DNA from 2 places in the Pseudoalteromonas tunicata genome. Region 2 is predicted to be linked to the other one. Evidence: predicted binding sites of a transcription regulator. Region 2 holds the regulator's gene; the other holds the start of a gene.
What was found. The regulator sigma-54, encoded in region 2, starts transcription at its own class of promoters, with help from an activator protein. The targets are predictions, from matches to a motif close to GTTGGCACGNNNNTNGNNT.

Region 1 (4,218 bases), 130 kb from region 2:
ATTAGAGTCTCATGAGGTGGTATTAATTGAGGATGATGTTTATGGCGACTTGCATTTTACTGAGCAAAGAGCAAAACCAGCTCAATATTATAGTCAAAAAGGGCTAGTTATTACCTGTTCGTCTTTTTCAAAAACAGCTGCACCCAGTTATCGCATTGGTTGGATGATAGCGGGTCGTTTTGCAAAGCAAGCACTCAGATTAAAGCGTGCTCTGAGTTGTTCGGCGCCGTTACTCAATCAATGGACATTATCAGAGTTTCTAGCAAGTGGGGACTACGATCGTAACTTAGTGCGCTTGCGCCAGATCTTACGATCAAATAAAGAGCGGATGATCCATCAGATCCAACGTCACTTTCCAATCGAGACTTGCATCAGTGATCCGCAAGGTGGTTGTGTAATCTGGATTGAACTACCAGTAGGTTATGATGCAACGCGTTTATTTCATGAGGCGTTAGAGCACAATATTAGTATTACTCCTGGGAGTATTTTTTCGGCTAGTGACAAATATCAACGCTGTTTACGTATGAGTTATGGCTTAACCTGGACACTTGAAATCGAGCAAGCAATCGCGCAATTAGGAGCTCTGCTCAAAACTCGCCGCTAGTATTTATTTTATAAAGACCAACAGCCGCATTGCGGCTGTTGGTCTGCTTGCTGATGACTGACAAGGCTTTGTTTATTTGTGATTCGCAACAAATAAATCGTAATTTTTAAGTTCAGGTAAACTTTGTTGTAATTGATGTTCTACTTGAGCTAATTGCTCAATTGAACCACATAATGCATCCGCTTTTTTCTCAAGTTCATTTGCTTGTAACTCAACTTTTTGCTCAATTTGTTCAGCCATTTTTTCCATGCGGTTTTCAAATTCATCCATATTGCCACCGGCGCCAATTAATTCTGAACCAAGGGAAATTAACAGGCTGCCTACTGAGTTCATCACGGCTTCTTCCATTGCTTTATCTATTTTTTGGTCAAACTCCTCACCTAAGTTATCCCCAATAGCATCAAACTGTGCTTGGTCAATCACGAAGGTACCATTTTGGTAAAAACCATCGTTAATTCTAACGCTCACTTCATCCATTAAATTAGTCATACCGTCCATATGTTTTAGGCCAAACGCTTGGCTGATTTCATCAATAGCTACACCTGCTATTTTGACACCTTCTAATGCTATTTCTGCCACCTGAGGCATATGTGATCGTAAGCCACTTGCATATTCGGTTAGCATTTTTTGTTGGCTATTTGAAATAGCGATGTTTTGGCCATCTAAAGTGAGATTACCTTGCTCATCAATAAGCATGATTTGGTGTTGAGTATTCTCTATTTCGAGAGTCAGAGGTGTGATCCGAAGTGTTTGTTGCAGCTCAACATTACATGTATCAGAAGAAAAAGAGAGCTTATGATTGTTTGAGTGAGCCATAGCAGGTGCCGCGAGTAAAACTGAACTTAATAAAATAATTGATTTCATGATAAATAATCCTGTTGTATTGATATTCGTTTTGTTGCATTGATATGACTATTACAAATTGAATGCCAATATTTATTTTGTTTTAAATCAATTAGTTAGTTATTTTTGTTTTTTACGCTAAGTTATTAATGTAACTATTTTGACTAAAAAATAGTTTTTTTGACTACATAAGTCTCTTTGATTTAATTGATTTATCAATACGATAAAAATATTTTTCTTTGCAATAGTTTAATTTGCGGCTATTTATTCACTTTAGAACTAACTGTATATAATCCTGTTTTTGGAGATAGGTGTGGGTAAGACGTATTCATATGACGATTTCGATGATTCTTTAGAAAGTGATGATAGTTTTGAGCCAGGTGCAAAGGCGCAAAATGATAATCAAAAAAGAAAAGTGAAACGTAAAATTGAAGATTACTTAGAGCAAAAACGTTTGCGTAAAAATATCGGAGATGATGACTTCGACAGTTACTTAGAAGACTAATTGATAAAAAAAAGGGCCGTTTAAGGGCCCTTTTTTAATGTCAAAATCCTAGTTTTTTAAAGCATTTATGATTGCTTGTTCAATATTTGCTGGATTTGTTATTGGTGCATAGCGTTTTATGGGTTGCCCATCCCTTCCTATCAAAAACTTAGTAAAATTCCACTTTATGATTGAGCCAAATATTCCGGGTAATTGTTGTTTTAAATACTGGAAGATGGGTGAGCTGTGCTTACCATTAACTGCGATTTTATCGAACATTGCAAAGGTGACGCCGTAATTTAGTGAACACACTTGTGTGATGTCTTCGGCATTACCAGGTTCCTGTTGGCGAAATTGGTTACATGGAAATCCTAAGATCACTAATCCTTGAGATTGATACTTCTGATATAGCGCTTCAAGTGCTTTAAATTGTGGCGTCAGTTTGCATTGGCTTGCAGTATTGACCACTAAAACAACTTTACCTTGATACTCCTCAAATGAGATTGGTTTTCCTTGTAAACTGATTGCTTCAAATTGATAAAACGGAACCATTTTCTAACCTTTATTATTGTGTCATTGTTAGTGCGGTATTGCCCTGCAACCTCGCTTTGTTGTTACAGGGCTAAATACTAAACGGTTTAATGGTGGCCCGATAGTTGATTTTGAATTGAAAGAAGTACTGGTGGCTTTAACAAAGACTTAATTACAGCTGAAGTATGTTGTAGTTGCTCTGTGCTGATTAACTGGTTTTGCTCATTAAGCTCAACAAGATTTAAATCTTTTAAACCAGCAATTAAACCGGTTAATACTTTTTGATCGTAAAACTCTGGCGTATTTATGCCGTGGAGTTTACTTAGGCGGGCAGCTAATAAATGACTTGATGATTCTAAGTCGCTTTTATCCATTCGGGATTGCTCTGTCAGTAATCCAATTACCACGGCATAGCGTTGTAATGTGCAATCTAAAACTCGACCTAACAAGTCGAGCATAAAGTAACTACTACTCGATTGGCTGATGCTAATGTTATTGTTGGCATCCAAGCTAATTAAACCTTGCTCAGCAAAAGCTGTTACGACCGATGTGATGTATTGTTCATCAAGGGGGCTCATAAACCACTCAGCAGCAAATAAAGGATATAGGGTTTTTACTTTCTCGATGCAATCTACAACATTGGTGGTGCGAGCTCTAATAATGTGTAGTGCTAGTAAGCTTGGTACGGCAAATAAGTGAATGATGTTATTACGATAGTAATTCAGCAAAATGACTTCTTTGTCATTTATCGCAACAATATCATCAACTAATTCGAATTTCCCCAGTGTTAAAGCATGGTTAAGTAGTTCTTGCGCCGTTTTATTTGGCATCGAAATTGTATCGCTGTACTTGGCATCTTTAAACAGTTGCAAATAAAAATTCAGTTGGCAAATTGTTTGGCTTTGTGACAGTGCTTTTTGCTCAGTCTGCAATAAAATAATGGCAAGCAGGTTAACACTGTTGAGCGCTGCAGCTGAGTTAATGTGGGTCATTATTTGGTTTGATATAGCTGCAACTTGGCTATTGAGCCATTGTGGTTTTTGCACTTGATTAGAATCAATGTTTGCCCGCCAATCTGGTTGATGCTGGTTAAGGTATTGATTGAGATTTATTGGCTCACCAAAATTAACATATCCATGACCATAGTTTTTTAAATTCTTAATGGTTTTAATAATGCCAAACATCGACTCTTTTGCTTTTACGCTGCCAGCTAACTCTTTTAGATAGGTATTTACTTCCATAACATGTTCATAACCAATATAAACAGGGACGACAGAAACTGGCCTTTCAATATCCCGCAACATCGCTTGCAAGGTCATGGCTAACATCCCGGTTTTTGGTGGTAAAAGTCGACCGGTTCTGCTTCTGCCACCTTCGGTATAAAATTTAATGGAATAACCTTTGATGAAAAGTTGTGAAAGGTACTCTCTAAAAATGGTTGAGTAGAGTTTATTGCCTTGAAACGTTCGGCGAATAAAAAAAGCACCAGAACGACGGAAAATAGGTCCTGCTGGCCAAAAGTTTAAATTAACACCTGCTGCAATATGTGGAGGAACCAAACCTTGATGGTAAATAACATAAGTTAGTAATAAATAATCCATATGGCTACGATGGCAGGGTACATAAATAATCTCGTGTCCTTTATGAGCAAGCTCGTGAATTTTATCGGTGTAATTGACCTCAATACCATTATAAAGCTTAGTCCAAAGCCAAGTTAAAATACGATCCCCAATGCTTATCATGGCATCATTATAAT
Region 2 (4,218 bases):
GGCTGGGAATTTATTGAGAGTGGGTGCAAGCGTCTGGTTTCTGAAAAGCGACGAATTAACGTATTGTCGTCACTATCTAAATAAAATAATGTAGGCTTGGCAAATTCAGGTAAATATTCCAAAATCTCGTTAAATTCTTGCTGAATTTTAGGAAGATTTCTGACATCAATACTGACCGCTATTTTGTCGTAACTATCTGAAACACTGCGAACTAACGAAGGAAGTAAATTGACTGGAATGTTATCAACAGCGTAATAACCCAAGTCTTCTAATACTCGTAATGCAACCGACTTCCCTGATCCTGAACGGCCACTAATAATAATAAGTTGCACTGTACTTCTCCTTCTGTGGTTACGCTGCGTCAATAATCAAAAACAGTTCCTCGTCGGATTGCGCGGTGCGTAATTGCTTACAAAATTGTTTGTCATTCAGTTTATCAGCTATTGCAGCAAGCGTCTTTAGATGGTTATGTGATTCTGCATCAGGTACGAGCAGTGCAACAAAAATATCAACCGGTTTATTATCAATGGCATCAAAGTCGATGGCTTCTTGATTGACCAATAATATGGCTAAGCTTTCACTTAACCCTGCTAAGCGGCCATGAGGGATTGCAATACCCCTGCCAATTCCTGTGCTACCGAGTTTTTCACGGTTCAGTAAGGCGGTTAAAATTTCTTGTTCTGATAAATCAGGAAGCTTTTGATGGGCAAGTTCACTAATGTGTTCAAGAATGCGTTTTTTGCTATGAAAAAGGACTGCAGCTTTGGTGCAGTCCTTAGAAATAAAAGAATTTAATTTCATGGTTAATGACGTGAATTTTTCTCTTTATGTTTAATAACTTGACGATCTAATTTATCAATTAGGGCATCAATGGCGGCGTACATATCTTCATGTTCTGAAGTGGCAAACAATTCGCCTCCCGTAACATGTAATGTTGCTTCTGCTTTTTGAACTAGTTTTTCAATATCTAAAATAACATGCACGTTATTGATATGATCAAAGTGCCTCTCGAGCTTAGCGAACTTGTTAGTGACATAGTCTCTTAAAGGTTCTGTAATTTCTACGTGACGACCAGTTAAATTAAGTTGCATAAGCATTTTCCTTCTATTAAACGCCTCAGATTAAACTTTTTCTCTGATTGGACGGGGGAATGGATAGCGATTCGCGGTATTTTGCGATAGTTCGTCTAGCCACGTTAATTCCTTGTTCTGCCAATATATCTGCAATTTTGCTATCACTCAAAGGTTTAGTTTGGTTTTCTGCAGCTACCAGCTTTTTGATCAGTGCTCGAATTGCTGTTGATGAACACTCACCTCCATTTTCAGTGCTGACATGGCTTGAGAAAAAGAACTTAAGTTCATAAATACCGCGAGGGGTATGCATAAACTTTTGAGTTGTAACACGAGAAATTGTTGATTCGTGCATTTCTACCATTTCAGCAACATCATTTAAAACCATTGGTTTCATGGCTTCGTCGCCATGTTCAAAAAAAGCTTGCTGCTGTTGTACGATACAATTTGCTACTTTGAGCAAGGTATCGTTGCGGCTTTCAAGACTTTTAATAAACCATTTTGCTTCTTGTAAATGAGAGCGAATAAATTGACTGTCTTCACTCGATTTTACTGAACGGCTCATTGCCGCGTATTGATCATTCACTCTGATTTTAGGCATGCTATCTGAGTTTAGTTCAACCACCCAACGACCTTTAATTTTTTTCACCGAAACATCTGGAATAACATATTCAGGCTGTTCGGTATTAATGCTATCAGCTGGTTTTGGGTTAAGCGTATGAATGAGTGTCATGATTTCTTTAAGCTCTTCTTCTTTGAGCTTAGTTTTTTTCATAAGAGTTCGATAATCACGTGCCGCTAAAAGTTCAATATGTTGCTGAACAATTTCCTTGGTTTGTGCCAGCCAAGGGGTATCTTTTGCAAATTGATTAAGTTGAATAAGTAAACATTCTGGGAAGTTTCTTGCAGCTATTCCAATAGGATCAAATACTTGAATGCGTTTTAATACCGCCTCCACTTCATCTAGCTCAACCGCTAACCCATCACTGCCTTCACCAATGCTGTCACAAATATCTTCGGTTGAAAGGGTTAAGTAGCCATCATCGTTAATGGCTTCTACGATGGCAATGGCAATTGCTTCATCGGTTGGGCTAAAACGAGTTAAACGCAGTTGCCACATTAAATAGTCATGTAATGTTTCGCTGGTGCTACCTTGATAAATGGTATCGTTGTCAGGAGCGGGGCCTGATGAGGTTGAAGGACCGGCACTAATATATTCATCCCAGCCAACATCCATAGGTAATTCGTCAGTGAGTGAATCTTTATTGAGTGCATCTGAACTTTCTATTTCAGCATCTGCCGTTGGCTCAAAGTCCGAATCATAATTATCGTTTTGAAACTCTTGGTTTTCGTTATTTTCGGTTTCGTTGTTATATTCGGTTTCTTCAAGCTCGAGTAAAGGGTTGCTATCAAGTGCTTCTTGAATTTCTTGTTGAAGATCTAAAGTGCTCAATTGCAGTAAGCGAATAGCTTGCTGCAATTGTGGGGTCATTGTAAGTTGTTGCCCAAGACGAAGTTGTAATGATTGCCTCATTGACGCCTAACAATCCTTTTAGTTATTAAAATAGATGGCACTTAGTTACGAAGTAAACTAACTATAGCTTGAATTGTTCACCTAGGTAAACATCGCGTACTTTTTGATTTTCGAGTACTTCTTTTGGTGTTCCAGTTGCGATTAATTCGCCATGAGAAACAATGTAAGCTTTTTCACAAACATCTAGGGTTTCTCGTACGTTATGATCTGTAATCAAGACACCAATACCACGTTTTTTTAGGTGGCGAATAATTTTCTTTATATCTATCACTGATATTGGATCAACACCAGCAAAAGGCTCATCAAGCAGAATAAATTTTGGTTCGGCGGCTAAAGCGCGAGCAATTTCGACCCGGCGCCTCTCTCCACCTGAAAGCGCCATACCTTGGCTGTCTCTGATATGACAAATATTAAATTCTTCAAGTAGATTATCGAGTTGCTCTTCACGTTGTGTCTTATTGAGGCCTTTACGGGTCTCTAAAATAGCCATGATATTTTGATAAACAGTCAACTTTCTAAAAATTGAGGACTCTTGTGGTAGATAACCAATCCCTAAGCGTGCGCGACTATGCATGGGAAGTAATGTGATGTCTAGATCATCAATGGTGATCAGGCCTTTATCACTTGGCACTAAGCCTACTATCATGTAAAAAGTGGTGGTTTTTCCTGCTCCGTTAGGGCCAAGTAAACCAACAATACTGCCTGCCTTTACTTCAATGCCAACATTTTTAACAACTTGGCGGCCATTATAACTTTTGGCAAGTTGAGTGGCGGTTAATGTTGTCATTTTTTATCCTTTTCAGGAGCGGTTAAAATTGTACGCACTCGTTGGTTTGAGTTTTCAGCCTTTTCAGCGCTAATAAGTTGCTGGTTAATATCATAAATTATATTTTCGGCACTGATTTTTTGGCCGCTTTGGGTAATGGAAGCATTGCCTGAAATGGTCAATATTGCGCTGGCAACGTCATAACTTATTTCGTCGGCACTTGCGGTGATTACATTACCATCTGGCAAGGTTTCTGAATATCTTGCAGGGTGGCCTCTGGCGATTAATAACTCTTTATTTTCACCTAATTCTGCGCGGCGATAGGCTTCTAAAAAATCAGCTTTTATAATGCGTTTTCCATGGGTCACTTCAACATTTTTCTCAAAAATAACCACGTTTCTTTTTAATTCAGCTTGTTGTTTATCGGCATCAATTAATACTTGGGATTTTTCATTATTGGCCGAGCTAAAAAAGCTCATGCTTAATAATGCTAAAATAAGAATAGGTTTATTGGTCATAATAAATAGTCTGTGTATGGTTGATGAGTTCAATAACTTCGGACTCAAAGTTCGCAATAAGCCCTTTACCTGTGATTAAGATATTTGGCCCTGTAATTTCAACTGGTCGTTCTGATTGCATGGTGGAATGTGTAATATCCACTTCAATATAGTCAGCTTTAATATTTTGTAGCATGGCAGTTTTATCTAAATTAACAGCTTCAACATTCACTTCTAATATGAGTTTTTTACTTTCATACAAAGTTGCCTCAGCTGCACTTATTTCCCAAATTCCATTTTTAGAATAAAGCGTAAAAACTGGTGCAGTAAAATGGGTAAAACCTAAGTCTT

Region 1: PTUN_RS17055 (DUF2884 family protein) is a predicted target of sigma-54. The motif match lies at 1,520-1,538, and genes of this name have one in related genera.

The regions. Positions count from the first base shown of each region.
Region 1 is NZ_CP011032.1:3,751,547-3,755,764, reverse strand. It holds gene PTUN_RS17060 (aminotransferase-like domain-containing protein) at 1-604, shown strand, start outside; gene PTUN_RS17055 (DUF2884 family protein) at 677-1,468, opposite strand; gene PTUN_RS17050 (PA3496 family putative envelope integrity protein) at 1,761-1,952, shown strand; gene PTUN_RS17045 (glutathione peroxidase) at 2,001-2,483, opposite strand; gene plsB (glycerol-3-phosphate 1-O-acyltransferase PlsB) at 2,570-4,218, opposite strand, start outside.
Region 2 is NZ_CP011032.1:3,623,045-3,627,262, reverse strand. It holds gene rapZ (RNase adapter RapZ) at 1-332, opposite strand, end outside; gene ptsN (PTS IIA-like nitrogen regulatory protein PtsN) at 352-801, opposite strand; gene hpf (ribosome hibernation promoting factor) at 804-1,091, opposite strand; gene PTUN_RS16430 (RNA polymerase factor sigma-54) at 1,117-2,604, opposite strand; gene lptB (LPS export ABC transporter ATP-binding protein) at 2,666-3,391, opposite strand; gene lptA (lipopolysaccharide transport periplasmic protein LptA) at 3,388-3,888, opposite strand; gene lptC (LPS export ABC transporter periplasmic protein LptC) at 3,878-4,218, opposite strand, start outside.